Regions from separate parts of the Saccharopolyspora gloriosae genome, predicted to be linked through region 1. Evidence: riboswitches for the same ligand, from Rfam matches in the RefSeq annotation. Region 1 holds a riboswitch; each other region holds the start of a gene.
What was found. A riboswitch is a leader RNA that binds a small molecule or an ion and turns the genes downstream of it on or off. The one in region 1 is predicted to bind glycine.
Positions count from the first base shown of each region.

Region 2: it holds a riboswitch for glycine, as region 1 does, so the genes downstream of both, gcvP (aminomethyl-transferring glycine dehydrogenase) here and gcvT (glycine cleavage system aminomethyltransferase GcvT) in region 1, are expected to answer to the same signal.
Region 3: it holds a riboswitch for glycine, as region 1 does, so the genes downstream of both, gcvH (glycine cleavage system protein GcvH) here and gcvT (glycine cleavage system aminomethyltransferase GcvT) in region 1, are expected to answer to the same signal.

Region 1 is NZ_JACHIV010000001.1:4,775,508-4,781,240, reverse strand. Features, by position in the region: gene BJ969_RS20770 (amino acid permease) at 1-221, opposite strand, end outside; gene glyA (serine hydroxymethyltransferase) at 525-1,805, opposite strand; gene gcvT (glycine cleavage system aminomethyltransferase GcvT) at 1,896-3,011, opposite strand; glycine riboswitch at 3,130-3,226, opposite strand; glycine riboswitch at 3,227-3,354, opposite strand; gene BJ969_RS20755 (TetR/AcrR family transcriptional regulator) at 3,441-4,088, opposite strand; gene BJ969_RS20750 (long-chain-fatty-acid--CoA ligase) at 4,319-5,733, shown strand, end outside.
Region 2 is NZ_JACHIV010000001.1:3,185,836-3,191,568, reverse strand. Features, by position in the region: gene gcvH (glycine cleavage system protein GcvH) at 1-3, shown strand, start outside; gene garA (glycogen accumulation regulator GarA) at 119-577, shown strand; gene BJ969_RS14135 (bifunctional nuclease family protein) at 1,128-1,604, shown strand; gene BJ969_RS14130 (MerR family transcriptional regulator) at 1,936-2,502, shown strand; glycine riboswitch at 2,628-2,730, shown strand; gene gcvP (aminomethyl-transferring glycine dehydrogenase) at 2,899-5,733, shown strand, end outside.
Region 3 is NZ_JACHIV010000001.1:5,426,336-5,432,068, reverse strand. Features, by position in the region: gene ald (alanine dehydrogenase) at 1-457, opposite strand, end outside; gene BJ969_RS23680 (glycoside hydrolase family 30 protein) at 609-2,069, opposite strand; glycine riboswitch at 2,279-2,371, shown strand; glycine riboswitch at 2,372-2,466, shown strand; gene gcvH (glycine cleavage system protein GcvH) at 2,512-2,886, shown strand; gene BJ969_RS23670 (L-serine ammonia-lyase) at 2,910-4,262, shown strand; gene BJ969_RS23665 (MarR family winged helix-turn-helix transcriptional regulator) at 4,552-5,070, shown strand; gene BJ969_RS23660 (organic hydroperoxide resistance protein) at 5,072-5,491, shown strand; gene BJ969_RS23655 (DUF202 domain-containing protein) at 5,545-5,733, opposite strand, start outside.

The sequences.
Region 1 (5,733 bases):
CTGACGGGGCGGTACATCAGCAGTTCGCCGAGGGCGCGCATCACGAAGAAGATCATCAAACCGGCGATGGCGTAGATCAGCATCAGGCCGGGGCCGACCTGGTTCAGGGCCTTGCCGGACCCGAGGAACAGGCCCACGCCGATCGCCCCGCCGATGGCGATCATGTTGATGTGCCGGTTGCTCAGTTCTTTGCGGTATTCCTCGGGGACGGGTTCGCTCATCGCCGTGCTCCTGCGGAGAGAAGAAGGACTCGTTGTGGACCGGTACTGTGCCACGCCCGAGTGAGACCGTCTCGGCAGGGTGGGCGTGACTCGATCTCGATTCTTGGGTGAAATGTCGCCAATGTGCCGTTGTGGCCCGGTCATGATCCGCTGACCTGCTGCTACGGCCCGAGGAATTGTTGCACGGGACAAAGTCGGCCGCTGCGGCGAAAACACGGACGCCGCATTCCCACCTGAATCGAGGGGGAATGCGGCGTCCGGCGCAATTGTGGATCTGGTCAGGGGGTTCCCCTCACCGGATCATCACAGGTTCGGGTACAGCGGGTGTTTTTTCGCGAGTGTTTCGACGCGGTTGCGGAGTTGGGTGGTGGTGTCGGGGGTGAGGGTGGGTTGGAGTGCGTGGGCGATGATGTCGGCGACTTCGGTGAATTCTTCGGTGCCGAAGCCGCGGGTGGCCAGGGCGGGGGTGCCGATGCGCAGGCCGCTGGTGACCATGGGGGGTCGGGGGTCGTTGGGGACGGCGTTGCGGTTGACGGTGATGCCGATCTGGTGGAGGCGGTCTTCGGCTTGTTTGCCGTCGAGTTCGCTGTTGCGGAGGTCGACGAGGACGAGGTGGACGTCGGTGCCGCCGGAGACGAGGGAGACGCCGGCTCGGGTGGTGTCGTCGGCGAGGAGGCGTTCGGCGAGGATGCGGGCGCCTTCGATGGTGCGGCGTTGGCGGTCGGCGAACTCGGGGGTTTGGGCGATTTTGAACAGGACGGCTTTGCCGGCGATGACGTGTTCGAGGGGGCCGCCCTGTTGGCCGGGGAAGACCGCGGAGTTGAACTTTTTGGCGAAGTCGTCGCTGGTGGACAGGATGACGCCGCCGCGGGGGCCGCCGAGGGTTTTGTGGGTGGTGGTGGTGACCACGTGGGCGTGGGGCAGGGGGCTGGGGTGGAGTCCGGCGGCGACGAGTCCGGCGAAGTGGGCCATGTCGACCATGAGGTAGGCGCCGACTTCGTCGGCGATCTCGCGGAAGCGGGCGAAGTCGAGTTGGCGGGGGTAGGCCGACCAGCCGGCGATGATGAGCTGGGGTTTGTTCTCGCGGGCGAGGCGGGCGACTTCGTCCATGTCGACGCGGTGGTCGTGGTCGCGGACGTGGTAGGGCACGACGTTGTAGAGCTTGCCGGAGAAGTTGATGCGCATGCCGTGGGTCAGGTGCCCGCCGTGGGCGAGGTCGAGGCCCATGATGGTGTCGCCGGGCTTGAGCAGGGCGTGCATCGCCGCGGCGTTGGCCTGCGCGCCGGAGTGGGGCTGGACGTTGGCGAAGGAGGCGCCGAAGAGTTCTTTGACGCGGTCGATCGCGAGTTGCTCGACGACGTCGACGTGTTCGCAGCCGCCGTAGTAGCGCTTGCCCGGGTAGCCCTCGGCGTACTTGTTCGTCAACACCGAACCCTGCGCCTGCAGCACGGCCTGCGGCGCGAAGTTCTCCGACGCGATCATCTCCAGCGTGTTCTGCTGACGGCCGAGTTCAGCACCGACGGCCTCGGCCACCTCCGGATCCACCGCCGAGAGCTGGTCGTTGAACAGGTCCGGTGTTGACATGAGCAATTGCCTCCTGTGTTCGATCTGGGCTGCGCCGGAAGTTCCGGGCGGTCCTTTCGAGGTTCGTGGTGCCCCGAGGGCGGTGCGGTCTCAGGCGGACCGGCGGTAGAACGGCAGCTCGACGACTTCCACGTCGATCGACTTGCCGCGGATGTCCACCTGCAGGGCGGTGCCGGGGGCGCTGTGCGCGCGGTCCACGTACGCCATTGCGATCGGGTGGCCCAGCGTCGGTGACGGTGCACCGCTGGTGACCTCGCCGATCTCGGCGCCGTCGGTGTCGAGCACCCGGTAGCCGTGCCGCGGAGCGCGGCGGGCATCGGTGCGCAGGCCGACCAGCGTGCGCTCCGTCGGCGCTTCCGCGACCTTCGCCAGCGCTTCCTTGCCGACGAAGTCGCCGGGCTTGTCGAGCTTCACGACCCGGCCCAGGTTCGCGTGGAACGGGGTCAGGGACGCGGAGAGCTCGTTGCCGTACAGCGGCATGCCCGCTTCGAGCCGCAGCGTGTCCCGGCAGGACAGCCCGGCGGGGATGAGGCCGTGCGCGGCGCCGGAGTCGGTCAGCGCCCGCCACACGGCGGGGGCGTCGGCGGGCGAGGTGAACAGTTCGAAGCCGTCCTCGCCGGTGTAGCCGGTGCGCGCCAGCAGCACGTCGGCGCCCGCTACCACGCTCGGGTACCCGGCGTAGTACTTGACGCCGGAGAGGTCGGTGCCGGTCAGCGGCGCCAGGATCTCCACGGACTTCGGGCCCTGCACGGCGATCAGCGCGTAGTCGTCGGAGACGTCCTCGTGCGTCGCGTCGAACCCGGCGACGCGGTCGGCGAGCTCGGCGGAGACCACGGCCGCGTTCGCGGCGTTGGCGACCACCAGGTACTCCGACTCGCCGAGCCGGTAGACGATCAGGTCGTCGAGCACTCCGCCGTCGGCGTTGCACAGCATGGTGTAGCGGGCGCGACCCTCGGTGATCGTCGAGGCCTTCGCGACGAGCGCGTAGTCCAGCGCCTCGGCGGCCTGCGGGCCGCTGATCTTGATCTCGCCCATGTGCGAGAGGTCGAACAGGCCGGCGGCGGTGCGCACGGCCTGGTGTTCGGCGGTGTCGCCGGTGTAGCGCACCGGCATCCGCCACCCGGCGAATTCGGTGAAATGTGCGCCCGAGGACGCATGGATCTCCCCTAGCGGTGTCTCTCTCAGGGAGGGGGAAGACGACGTCATGGTGCGGAACTCCTCCTCGTGGGCACCGATCACGTCCGAGGGGACCGGTTGCGGCCACTTCCAGCAGAAACCATATCCGGGGTCCCTCGACGGCGACGGGCGCGGGCGTGCGCTGGCCGGTCTCCCCGGAGTCATTGGCCTGAGAGTTTCACCGCGCGTCGGCGGCTTGCACCTTGGGCGAGGGACGCGTGTCCCTGCTTTTCTCCGTGATCGCCTGGTGTCGTGCGGTGCGGGGCCTGAGAGTTTGTTGGGGAGGATTGCTCCTTCGGCGCTGCACCCAGGAATCGCATCCTGCACGGACCAGGGGCTCCTGGCGGGGCGCAGACTCTCCCGCTCGACGTCGTCGGCGTGTTCGTCTCGTCTTCTGTTGTGTTCAGAAACGCTACGGAGATCACACATCGCAGTCAACCGAACGTGAGCGTGATCCCGTTACCCTCCGAAGTCGTCCGCATGGGCCGTGACCTGCTCGTACTGCACTCGCAGGCCGTCGACCAGGGCTTGCAGCGCGACCTCGAAGCTGGCGTCGTCGATCTCCGCCGCGTGCTCGCGCAGCAGGTGCGCGTTGCGCAGGTGCGGGAACCGGTCGTCGTAGATCTCGGCGTCGTCGACGAACCCGCCTGCGAACGATCCCATCGCGGCGCCGACGACGAGGTACTTGGTGGAGGCGCCGATCATCGTGGCGTACCGGGGCGGCCAGCCCGCGCTGGTCAGGCCGCCGTGCACCGCGTCGGCGCGGCTCAGCGAGGTTTCGCGGCGGGCCGGGCCGGAGGCCATGAACGGCACCAGGTTCGGGTGGGCGGCCAGCGCCGCCCGGTAGGAGCGGGCCCAGCGCAGCAGGCCGGTGGTCCAGCCGGCGGCGAAGCCGGTGGTGTCCACGGTGGCCATCACGTCGTTGGCGACGTCGTGCAGCAGGGCTTCCTTGGTCGCGACGTGGTTGTACAGCGAGGCGGCGCGGACTCCGAGCGCTTCGGCGAGCTTGCGCATGGACAGCGCTTCGAGCCCGGACGTGTCGATGATCACCAACGCGTGCTCGCGGATGCGTTCCGGTGTGAGCTGGGGACTCTTCGGTCTGCCCATGCCGCGCTCCTGCCTGCCATCCGGCCCTGCGCCGTGGCGTTCCGATGCCGCACCGTGTTCGGCCGGTTGCCCTGCGGCGACTCCGCACAGTGTCCGGGGCGGTGGTCTTGCCGCGGTCCGCGGGGTGGTCCTAGAGTCCAAAACTAACGACGTTAGTCGCCAGGTGTCCATCGGCGGGCGCGGTGCGGGCCCCCGATCGGCGTCGGGCGACGTCCTCACGGAGGTGGACGATGGTCAACGACGACGAGTCCTCGGCGCCGATCAAGCCGCAGACCACGCTGTCGCTGGTGTCGGTGCTCGCCGAACCGGCCAGGATCACGCCACGGGCGACCGCGGTCGTCGAAGGCGCCGAGCAGGTCGACTACGGCGAGCTGTGGGAACAGGTCCGCGCGCACGCCGCCGCGCTGCGCGCTCGCGGCGTCGAACCGGGCGACCGGGTGGCGATCGTCGCGCCCAACGTCATCGACTTCGTGCGCGCCTACTACGCGGTGCTCACCGCGGGCGCCGTCGTCGTTCCGGTGCCGCTGCTGCTGGTTCCCGACGAGGCGGCGTACCTGCTGCGCAACTCGGGCGCGAAGCTCGTCATCGGCCACACGAGCCAGCTCGCCCTGGCCGCCGAATCCGCGCGCCGGGCCGGCATCCCGCTGGTGTCGGTCGGTTCCGGCGGACCGAGCCAGGACGCGCCGCCGTCGCTGTCGGCGGAGGCTGCGGACGCCGAACCGGTGCGCGCGTTCGAGACGCGTTCCCCGGAGGACCCGGCGGTGATCTTCTACACCAGCGGCACCACCGGCCGCCCCAAGGGCGCGGTGCTGACCCACCTCAACCTGGTCATGAACGCGACGGTGAACGCGTTCGACGCCAACGACACCCGGTCCGAGGACCTGGTGCTGGGCTGCCTGCCGCTGTTCCACGTGTTCGGCCAGACGGTGTCGCTGAACACCACGTTCCGCGCGGGCGCCACGCTGGTGCTGCAACCGAAGTTCGACCCGGCGGAGGCGCTGCGGCTCATCCGCGACCACCGGATCACGCAGCTCAACGGCGTGCCCACGATGTACATCCGGATGCTGGAGGCCGCGGGCGACGACGCCGAGGTGCCGAGCCTGCGGATGTGCGTTTCCGGTGGCGCCGCGCTGCCGGTCGCGGTGCTGGAGCGGTTCCAGCGCCGCTTCGGCGCCCCGATCCACGAGGGCTACGGCCTGTCGGAGACCTCGCCGACGGCGACGGTGAACCAACCGGCGTTCGGCCCGCGCGCGGGCACCGTCGGGCACGCGCTGTGGGGCATCGACGTCGAGGTCGCCGAACCGTCCGTGGAGGACCGCATCGAGCTGCTGCCCGCGGGCGAGGTCGGCGAGATCGTGGTGCGCGGCCACAACGTGTTCGCGGGCTACCTGGACGACCCGGAGGCGACCGCGGCGGCCGTCGTCGACGGCTGGTTCCGCACCGGCGACATGGGCACCAAGGACGCCGAGGGCTACGTGTCCATCGTCGACCGCAAGAAGGACCTGATCATCCGCAACGGCTACAACATCTACCCGCGCGAGGTGGAGGAGCTGCTGATCCGGCACCCCGCGGTGGCCCAGTGCGCCGTGATCGGCCTGCCCGACCCGGGGCGCGGCGAGGAGGTCTGCGCCGTGGTCGTGCCCGA
Region 2 (5,733 bases), 1.6 Mb from region 1:
TGATCGTTGATCTCGGGTTCGCAGGCGGCTTGAGGTGGGAGTCCCGCGTCTGCGACCTGGGACGGCACGGTACGTTTGAACGCACTTGCACGACCCATCCGCGCAGAGGAGAGCTCAGGTGAGCCAGAACGACGGGCCCGGCGGCGTTCCGCCGGAGCAGTCACCGGAGACCACCTCGGTCTTCAGGCCGTTCCTCTCGGAGCCGGAGAGCACCGAGAGTGCGACCCCGGAGCCAGCGGCCTCCGGGGTCGATGCGCTGCCCGCCGGGGCTGCCCTGCTGGTGGTCAAGCGCGGCCCGAACGCCGGGTCGCGATTCCTGCTCGATCGGGAGACCACCAGCTCCGGACGCCACCCGGACAGCGACATCTTCCTCGACGACGTGACGGTGTCCCGTCGGCACGCCGAGTTCAGGCGAGAGGGCAACGACTTCGTCGTCGTCGACGTCGGCAGCCTCAACGGCACCTACGTCAACCGGGAACCGGTGGACACCTCGGTGCTCGCCAACGGCGACGAGGTTCAGATCGGGAAGTTCCGGTTGGTGTTCCTGACCGGTCCGATCGAGGGCCAGGGCCGCTGAGCCGAGCGTTCCGCGTACCGAGCGCATCGGGGCGGCGCCTTGCGGCGTCGCCCCGATCGTGCTCGGCGGGCACCGCAACCCGGTCCGCCGCACGGCCGATGATCTTCACGGCCGTTCGGCGCCGCCGGCGGGCGGTCGCGTTACGAGGTGCTTTCCGCAGCGCGCAACGGGTTCTGCGGATGGCGGTGCGGTGTATCGTGGCGTTGGGCATCGTTCGCGTCGGGAGCGGTCGGAGTCCTTCATCGGACGGGCTGGTCGGCGACGCCGCGCGAGCTCGCTCCACGAGGGACCTCCGGGTGTTCGCGGAGGGCAGCGGCGGCGTCAGGAACCGCCTCGGAACGATGTGCGGACCGAGTCGGACAAGGGAATGCCGGGTATCGGCGATCGGCCGGTACGCGGCCGTGAACGGGCCGGAAGAGCCGTCCACCGAGCGGGAATTCCGGGCGGAGGCGATGGCCACCGCCGTATCGCGGGTAGCGTCAGAGGCGTCGGTGCGCGATCCTCGACCAAGGATGTCACGCTTCGGCGCGCTGGAGGAGGCGATGAGACGATGAGCAGCGAAATGCGCGTCGTCGGCGTGCGAGTGGAACTACCAGCCAACCAGCCGATTCTGCTGCTGCGCGAGACCGAAGGCGAGCGGTACCTGCCGATCTGGATCGGATCGGTGGAGGCCACCGCGATCGCGCTGGAGCAGCAGGGCGTGCGACCCGCCAGACCGCTCACCCACGACCTGCTCAAGGACGTCATCGGCGCCCTGGGGCGGGACCTGGAAGAGGTGCGGATCACCGATCTGCAGGAGGGTACGTTCTTCGCCGAACTCATCTTCGACGGGGATGTGCGGGTCTCGGCACGCCCGAGTGATTCGGTGGCGCTGGCGCTGCGGGTCGGAGTGCCGATCCACGCTGACGAGTCGGTGCTGGACGAAGCCGGGCTGATCATCCCGGACGAGCAGGAGGACGAGGTCGAGAAGTTCCGGGAATTCCTGGACTCGGTCTCTCCGGAGGACTTCCGCGGCGCCGATACGTGATCAGGTGAGCGGACGTGCGGTCCGCTCACCCCCGGTGCCGTACCCGGCTCCCGGTGCGAGTTCGCACCGGGAGCCTTTTCGCGTTCGGCGAGCGGCGCGGGCCGGAGCGGGGACGTCACACCCGGGGTGGGCGGGCGGCTCCGCGCGTCGCGTTGACCCGCTCACGGGCCGGGCTTACCGTCGGAGTGCGCGAATCGCCCCGATGTGATTTTCCAGGTCGGGGAAGGTCGAAGCCCCGGTTCCATGATCGTTCCCCCGTTCGGCGGATGATCATGCGTCGAGCCGGGTTCTGGTGGTTCGCCGGCCTCGGGCCGGGCGAGGGGAGGCAGGCGTGGTGGAGCGAGCACCTGGCGAGGATTCCGCCGCGGAGCAGTCGGCGCCGTTCCCCGACACCGCGCTCCCGGACGAGCTCGTCGGCTACCGCGGACCCGCGGCGTGCCAGATCGCCGGCATCACCTACCGGCAGCTGGACTACTGGGCGCGCACCAAGCTGGTCGGCCCGTCGATCCGCGGCGCGGCGGGATCCGGGTCGCAGCGGCTGTACTCGTTCAAGGACGTCCTGGTGCTCAAGGTCGTCAAGCGACTGCTGGACACCGGGGTCTCGCTGCACAACATCCGGGTCGCCGTGGAGCACCTGCGCCATCGAGGCGTGCAGGACCTGGCCAAGATCACGTTGTTCAGCGACGGCACGACGGTCTACGAGTGCACCTCCGCCGAGGAGGTCGTGGACCTGCTGCAGGGCGGTCAGGGCGTGTTCGGGATCGCGGTCAGCGGCGCGATGCGCGAGATCACCGGGACGATCCACGAGTTCCCCGCCGAGCGGGCCGACGGCGGCGAGCACGAGGAGCCGGTCAACGACGAGTTGTCCCGCCGTCGCCGGGACCGCCGCACGGGCTGAGCGCCTCGCCCCGTGACGGGGGCGTCACCGCCGGTCAGCGCCGTGCCCGGCGCACCGGAGTGATCGAGCGGGATGAAGATCGCACTTTCGGTCGTCACTGGATCGGGTAGGCTGCTGAGCATCGCTGACCCCGCGCGGGAGAGTTCGCCGGTGACCTGGTCACCGGCGGCGCCGAAGGAGCAAACCCTCCCCGACAACCTCTCAGGCCTGCTGGACCGCACGGGCGAGATACCTCTGGAAAGAGGGACCACCGGTAGGTGGTTCCCCGCCGACGGTGCAAGCCCGGTCGCCGTACCGGGTGAAGCTCTCAGGCGTTCGTATCGCGGACGGTGACAGAGGGGGAGAGCAGCATTCGTGCTGCCGCCCTGTGTCCGTCGCGATGAATGAGGTGTGGCGATGACGACCGAAGACCGTATCCCGCTGGCCGCCCTGGAACACGGCACTCCGTTCGCCGACCGCCATGTCGGGCCGTTGCCCGCCGAGCTGGCGCGCATGCTGGACGTGATCGGTGTCGGCTCGCTGGAGGAGCTGGGCCAGGCCGCGGTGCCCGAAGGCATCCGCGAACGGGACCTGCAGCTGGCCCTGCCGGAGCCGGCTACCGAGGCCGAGGCGCTCAAGCAGCTCCGGGACCTGGCGCGGCTCAACAGCCCGCACACCGAGATGATCGGGCTGGGCTACTACCCGACGATCACGCCGCCGGTGATCCTGCGCAACGTGCTGGAGAGCCCCGCCTGGTACACGGCGTACACGCCGTACCAGCCGGAGATCTCGCAGGGCAGGCTCGAGGCGCTGCTGAACTTCCAGACGATGGTCGCCGACCTGACCGGTGTTCCGGTGGCGAACTCGTCGATGCTGGACGAGGCCACCGCCGCCGCCGAGGGCATGACGCTGGTGCGCCGCGCGGGCCGGGCCAAATCGCCGCGCTTCGTGGTGGACGCGGACGTGATGCCGCAGACCCTGGAGGTGCTGCGGACCCGCGCCGAACCGCTGGGCATCGAGGTGATCGTCACCGACCTCGCCGCGGGTCCCGAGGCGCTGCCGGAGGACGACTTCTTCGGCGTGCTGCTGGCCTACCCCGGTGCCTCCGGCGCGCTCCGCGACCACGAGGCGATCATCGAGCGGGTCCATGAGCGCGGCGGGATGGCCGTGGTCAGCGCCGACCTGCTGGCGCTGACGCTGCTGCGCGCTCCCGGTGAGATCGGTGCCGACGTGGTGGTCGGCACGACGCAGCGCTTCGGCGTGCCGATGGGCTTCGGCGGCCCGCACGCCGGGTACATGGCGGTGCGCAAGGGCATCGAGCGGCAGCTGCCGGGCCGGTTGGTCGGCGTGAGCGTCGACGCCGACGGCGACCAGGCCTACCGGCTCGCCCTGCAGACCAGGGAGCAGCACATCCGCCGGGAGAAGGCGACGAGCAACATCTGCACCGCGCAGGTGCTGCTGGCGGTCGTCGCGTCGATGTACGGCGTCTACCACGGCCCGAGCGGGCTGCGGGCCATCGCGCGCCGGGCGCACCGGATGGCCGCGGTGCTGGCGGAGCGGTTGCGCCGGGGCGGGGTGCGGATCGAGCACGCGGAGTTCTTCGACACGATCGTCGCGCGGGTTCCGGGCAGGGCAGCGGAGGTCGTGCGGGCGGCCCGCGAGGGCGGCATCAACCTGCGCCACATCGACGACGACCTCGTCGGCATCAGCTGCGACGAGACCACCACCAGGGAGACGCTGGTGCGGGTGGCCGCCGCGTTCGGGATCGAAGGCGGCTCGGTGGCCGACGTCGACGCGCTGGACGCGGAGACCGCCGACGCGCTGCCCGGCGTGCTGCGGCGCACCTCGGAGTACATGACGCACCCGGTGTTCCACACCCACCGCTCGGAGACCTCGCTGCTGCGCTACCTGCGCCGCCTGTCGGACTCCGACGTCGCGCTGGACCGGAGCATGATCCCGCTGGGGTCCTGCACGATGAAGCTGAACGCGACCGCGGAGATGGAGCCGATCACCTGGCCGGAGTTCGCCGAGGTGCACCCGTTCGCGCCCGCGCAGGACGCGACGGGGCTGCTGGAGATCGTGCGGGACCTGGAGCGCTGGCTCGCGGAGATCACCGGCTACGACGCGGTGAGCCTGCAGCCGAACTCGGGCAGCCAGGGCGAGTTCGCCGGGTTGCTGGCGATCCGCGCCTACCACCACAGCCGTGGTGAGTCGGCCCGCGACGTGTGCCTGATCCCGGCCAGCGCGCACGGCACGAACGCCGCGAGCGCCGTGATGGCCGGGCTGCGCGTGGTCGTGGTGCGCTGCGACGACAAGGGCAACATCGAGCTCGACCACCTGCGCGAAGTGGTGGACCAGCACCGCGACGACCTCGCCGCGATCATGATCACCTACCCGTCCACGCACGGCGTCTACGAGGACACCGTGGAGCAGGTGTGCGGCCTGGTGCACGACGCGGGCGGCCAGGTCTACGTCGACGGCGCGAACCTCAACGCGCTGATCGGCCTGGCGCGGATGGGCAAGTTCGGGTCCGACGTCTCGCACCTGAACCTGCACAAGACGTTCTGCATCCCGCACGGCGGTGGCGGTCCCGGCGTGGGCCCGATCGGGGTGCGCGAGCACCTGGCGCCGTTCCTGCCGAACCACCCGCTGCAGCCCGCGGCCGGTCCGGAGACCGGTGTGGGCCCGATCAGCGCGGCGCCGTGGGGCAGCGCGTCGATCTTGCCGATCTCCTGGGCCTACGTCCGCATGATGGGGTCCGACGGGCTGCGCCGGGCGACGCTGACGGCGGTGGCCGCGGCGAACTACGTGGCCCGCCGGCTCGACGAGTACTTCCCGGTGCTCTACACGGGCACCGGCGGTTTCGTCGCCCACGAATGCATCCTGGACCTGCGGCCGATCACCAAGGCCTCCGGCGTGACGGTGGACGACGTGGCGAAGCGGCTCGCCGACTACGGCCTGCACGCACCGACCATGTCCTTCCCGGTGGCCGGGACGCTGATGGTCGAGCCGACGGAGAGCGAGAACCTCGCCGAACTCGACCGGTTCTGCGAAGCGATGATCGCGATCAAGGGCGAGATCGACAAGGTGGCGAGCGGTCAGTGGCCCGCGGACGACAACCCGCTGAGCCAGGCCCCGCACACCGCCGCGTCGCTCGCCGGTCCTTGGGATCACGCCTACAGTCGAGCGGAGGCCGCCTACCCGCTGGGTACCGGGACGCAGAAGGTGTGGCCCGCGGTGCGCAGGATCGAC
Region 3 (5,733 bases), 650 kb from region 1:
GCGGGCGCAGCAGCGCGTACGCGCCCACCTGCGGAGCCAGCCGCCCGGCGACCTCGCTCATCGGTGCCAGCAGCGGCAGCCCGCCGGTCGCGGTCTGCACCGTTTCGTAGGCGAGCCCCGTGACCTCGGCGCGCAGCAGCTCGTTCGTCAGCTCCGCCGAGGCCGCCAGGTGCAGGTAGGTGAACAGGACCTGGCCCGGCCGCAGGCGCGGGAACTCCTCCCGGATCGGCTCCTTCACCTTCAACACGAGATCGCCCGCCGCCCACACGTCCTCGGCGGTGCCGACGATCGTCGCGCCCGCCGCGACGTACTCCTCGTCGGGGATCGACGAGCCGACCCCGGCGCTCGCCTCCACGAACACCTCGTGCCCGTGCACCCGCAACTCGTGCACCCCCGCCGGGGTGCAGGCCACCCGGTACTCGTGGTTCTTGATCTCCCTCGGCACTGCGACCTTCACCCGGTACACCTCCCCGTCGCCCGGAGCCCCTCCCGCATCATCCGCCCACACCCCGCTCCCCGCGCCCCTGCACGCCTGCCGAGGGTGCGAGGAAGGGAACCTTCCTGTCACCGGTGACAGGAAGGTTCCCTTCCTCGCACCCGATCCGGGGTCAGGCCGGGGGCCAGGTGAAGGTGGCGAGACCGCCTGCGGGGAGCGCGTAGTCGAACTCCTGGCCCTGCCAGGACACGGTGATCGGCCGTTCGGCACCGCCGGGGTTGAGCGCGATCAGCGCGGTGGAACCGTCCGGGTTGCGGAACGCGACGTTCTGCACCCCGTCGAGCTCGTTCGATCCGATCCGGACCGCTCCGGGCCGCACGAACTTGCTGGCGTGCCCGAGCGCGTAGTACTCGGCGTTGTAGTCCACCTCGCCGGTGGCGTTGTCGATGGTGGTCACTCCGGTGCAGTCGTCGCACGCGCCGTCCATGACCGGGCCGTGCGCCGGGTCCAGCGCCAGGTTCCACAGCACGACGCTGCGGGCCCAGTTGCGGGTGCCGCCGATGATCAGGTTGCTCGCCTGCCAGGTCAGCGTGTCGCCGAAGGTCGCCGCCGGATCCTCCGACTCGGTGCCGGAGCATTCGGTGAGGTGGATCTCGGCGTCCGGATGCGCGTCGTGCACGGCGCTCTGCGCGTCCGGCGTCCCGCCGTAGCAGTGGAAGGCGGCCCCGTCGACGTACCGCGCCGCGTTGGCGTCGCCGAGCACGTGGTTCGGGTATTCGGTGTCGTCCCAGTTGTGGTCGTAGGCCAGGATCTTCGTGTCCAGGCCCGCGGCGTCGAGCTTCGGACCGAGGTCGTTGCCGATGAACGCCGCCTGGGCTTCCGGGGACATCGGGCTGCCCGGGTACGACGGCGGATCGTTCAACGGTTCGTTCTGCGGGGTCAGCGAGTCGATCGGGACCCCGGCCTGCTCGTATGCCTGCACGAAGCGGACCAGGTAGTCGGCGAAGACCTGGTAGTTCTGCGCCGGCAGTTCCCCGCCGACCATGGAGCCGTTGGACTTCATCCACGCGGGCGCGCTCCACGGCGTCGCCACCACGTTCAGCTCCGGAGCCAGTTCCCCGGCCCGTCGTAGCAGCGGCAGGATGTCGGCCTCGTCGTGAGCGATCGAGAACTCCGCCAGCTCGTAGTCGCTCTCCCCGGCGGGCACGTCGTCGTAGCTGTAGGTCGAGCGCGCGAAGTCCGAGGCGCCGACGACCTGCCGCAACGCGGTCAGGCCGATTCCGGTGTCCGCGTCGAACAGCCGGGACATGATCTCGTCGCGCCGCGGGGAGTTGTTCACCAGCCAAGCCGACGAGTCGGTCAGCGCCGCCCCGAACCCGTCGACGGCCTGGTACGTCGTCCCGGGGTCGACCGTGATCGTCTCGTTCCCGCCGCCCGCCCCGAACTCCGCGTCGGGCTGGCGCGCGAGCTTGCTCTGGCCGTCCTTCGTGGTCAACCAGACCCCCACCGCCGGGGCCGCGTGCGCAGGTGGAGCGAGCACCAGACCGGTGCTGAGCGTGATCGCGGAGAGCACCAGCGCGGCGGCCCGCCCGGCGCGAGGCGCCGCGACCCCGCCTCGTGTCTTGTGATCCATCTGCCCAGGGTGGTCTGACCAATCCTGCCCGGGTAGCTCCATTCGGTCGCAACCCCGCGCTCCGCGAGGCGAGGAAGGGAACCTTCCTGTCACCGGTGACAGGAAGGTTCCCTTCCTCTCTCGATCCGTGTGATCCGGAGCGAGGGGGCATTGACACCGACGGGTGCCCGTTTATCGTTGCTGGGCACGTCCACAACCGCATATGCCGCAGATCCCGGGCGGGAGAGACCCCGCGCCGACGGGGCGCCGAAGGAGCAAACACTCCCTGCAAACTCTCAGGCACCCATGACCGCTCGGGCGAGGCGACTCTGGAAAGCGCGCGCTCCGGCGCCGCACCCACGGTGCAAACCGCGCACGACGCGGTGAAGCTCTCAGGTTCCGCAACAGAGGGGGAGGCCCACGAACCCGGGCACACCTGTGCCCACGATGGTGAGGAGCCTCCATGTCCCTGCCCGAGCAGCTGCGCTACACCGAGGAACACGAGTGGATCGAGGACCGCGGTGACCTGGTCCGCATCGGCATCACGCCCTTCGCGGCCGAAGCGCTCGGCGACATCGTGTACGTGCAGCTCCCCGAGGTGGGCGAGCGGATCGAATCGGGCCAGACCTGCGGCGAGCTGGAATCGACGAAGTCGGTCAGCGACCTGTACGCGCCCGTGACCGGCGAGGTCGTGGCGATCAACGAGGCGGCGGCGGACGACCCCGCGGTGGTCAACGGGGACCCGTTCGGTGAGGGCTGGCTGCTCGACGTGCGTGCCGAGCAGACCGGTGCTGTGCTCACGGCGCAGGAATACGCCCAGTTGACCGGTGGTGAGTAAGCCGGGCTGAGGGGGACGGATCTGTGACGATCAGCGTCTTCGACCTCTTCTCAGTGGGCATCGGGCCGTCCAGTTCGCACACCGTCGGCCCGATGCGGGCCGCCGGGATGTTCACGGCACGCCTGCGCACCGAGGGTCTGCTCGGCGAGGTCACCAGGGTGAAAGCCGAGCTGTTCGGGTCGCTCGGAGCGACCGGGCATGGTCATGGGAGTCCGAAAGCGGTGCTGCTCGGGCTCGAAGGGCACGATCCGGAGACGGTGGATCCGGCCGCGGTCGAACACCGAGTGGACGCCGTCCGCACCGGTGGCCGGCTGTCGCTGGCGGGCGAGCACGACATCGCCTTCTCCGTCGATCGCGACCTCGTGATGCACCGGCGGAAATCGCTGCCGCTGCATCCCAACGGCATGCGGTTCACCGCGTTCGGTACCTCGGGTGAACTGCGCGCCGCGGTGTTCTACTCCGTCGGCGGCGGGTTCGTGGTCGACGACGGCGCCACCGGGACCGACCGGATCAAACCGGACGAGACCGCGGTCCGGCACCCGTTCCGCACCGGGCAGGAACTGCTCGCGAGGGCGGCCGATTCGGGATCGCGGATCAGCGACGTCATGTTCGACAACGAGCTGTCGTGGCGTTCCGCGGCGGACATCCGCGCGCAGCTGCTGCACATCTGGGGCGTGATGCGCGAATGCGTCGACAACGGGTGCAGCAACGATGGAGTGCTGCCCGGCGGGCTGAAGGTGAACCGGCGCGCGGCGGCGCTGCGGGCGAGCCTCACCGAGCAGGACGATCCGATGGAGTGGCTCACCTTGTTCGCCCTCGCGGTCAACGAGGAGAACGCGGCGGGCGGCCGGGTCGTCACCGCGCCCACGAACGGGGCCGCGGGCATCGTTCCCGCGGTGCTGCACTACTACGTGCGCTTCGTTCCCGGCGCCAGCGAGGACGGCGTGATCCGCTTCCTGCTGGCGGCGGGGGCGATCGGCGTGCTGTTCAAGGAGAACGCCTCGATCTCCGGTGCCGAGGTCGGGTGCCAGGGCGAGGTCGGCTCGGCGTGCTCGATGGCGGCGGCCGGGCTCGCCGAGGCGCTCGGTGCGACGCCGTGGCAGGTGGAGAACGCCGCCGAGATCGCGATGGAGCACAACCTCGGGCTCACCTGCGATCCGATCGGTGGCCTGGTGCAGATTCCGTGCATCGAGCGCAACGCCGTCGCCTCGGTCAAGGCGGTCACCGCCGCGCGGATGGCCCTGCGCGGGAACGGCAGCCACGTCGTCTCGCTCGACAAGGTCATCAAGACCATGCGCGACACCGGCCGCGACATGAAGGCCAAGTACAAGGAGACGGCTCGCGGCGGCCTCGCCGTCAACGTCATCGAGTGCTGATCCCGCCGCCCTGCCCGAACGCAGGCCCGCTCCGGGCGGGCAGGGCGAGCAAGGGAACCTTCCTGTCATCCACGTGAGGAAGGGAACCTTCCTGTCACGGTCTGCTCGTCCGCGCTCGTCGCGGTGAGCCGGTGTGGTGAGGTGCCGATTCCGATCGTCGCGTGCCCGGGTCGGTGGAGCGTGGCGGCACCGGGTGACAGGAAGGTTCCCTTCCTCGCATTGAGTTGCGCACAACTCAGTTGCGGGCAACTCAAATTGGGGCTAGTGTCGATCTCGTGCAGGAGGCGGGATGAGTTCGGACTCGGTGCTGTCGCTGGATCGGCAGGTGTGCTTCGCGCTCTACAGCGCGTCGCGCTCGTTCACCAACCTGTATCGGCCGTTCCTCGACGAGCTGGGGCTGACCTACCCGCAGTACCTCGTGATGCTGGTGCTCTGGGAACGCGATTCGCTGGCGGTCAAGGATCTCGGGGCGACGCTCCGGCTCGATTCCGGGACGTTGTCGCCGTTGGTGAAGCGGCTCGAAGCCGGTGGCCTGGTCGCGCGGCGGCGCAGCGCTCGGGACGAGCGTTCCGTCGAGGTCGGGCTGACCGATGAGGGGCGCGAACTCCGGGAACGGGCGGCGGTCGTGCCGCATCGAGTCCTCGCCGCGATCGGCATGGGACTCGACGAAGTGCGCGAACTGCGCTCGACGCTCGAACGGCTCACGGCGAACGTGGACGAGGCCGCGGAGCGGGCTCGGGCCGCGGTGGCGGCGGGCGTTCCCATCACCGACGAGCTCCTGCGCGGGACCACGACAGAAGGAGACTGAGATGGCAGCGCTGTACACGGCCGAGGCGACCGCGACCGGCGAGGGCAGGGGCGGACGCACCCGCTCGTCCGACGGCGTGCTCGACCTGGACCTCGCGGTGCCGCGCGAGATGGGTGGCCCCGGCGGGGACTCCACGAACCCCGAGCAGCTGTTCGCCGCCGGCTACGCCGCGTGCTTCCACAGCGCGCTGCAGCTGGTGGCGCGCAAGGCGAAGGCCGACATCACCGATTCCTCGGTGACCGCCCAGGTCGGCATCGGCAGCAACGGTGCGGGCGGTTACGGCCTGAACGTCTCGCTGTCGGTGAGCCTGCCCGGCATCGACCGCGAGCAGGCGCAGCAGCTGACCGAGCAGGCCGACTCGGTGTGCCCGTACTCGAACGCCATCCGCGGCAACGTCGAGATCGAACTCGCGGTGGCCTGACGACGTGAACCGGTCGTGCCGCGCCGGGCCTCGACGGCCCCGGCGCGGCACGGTCACATCAGCAGCACGTACACCGTTCCGATCAGCCCGGCCAGCACCGCCAGCGCGGTGAGCGAAGCGTGCAGCGCGCCGTCCGGCAACGGGTCCTCGGCGCGCAACCTGCGCTCCGCCTGCCGATGCCTGCTCCACGACAGCACGGTGATCGCGACCGCGAGCGGGATCGCCACCGCGGCGCACACGGC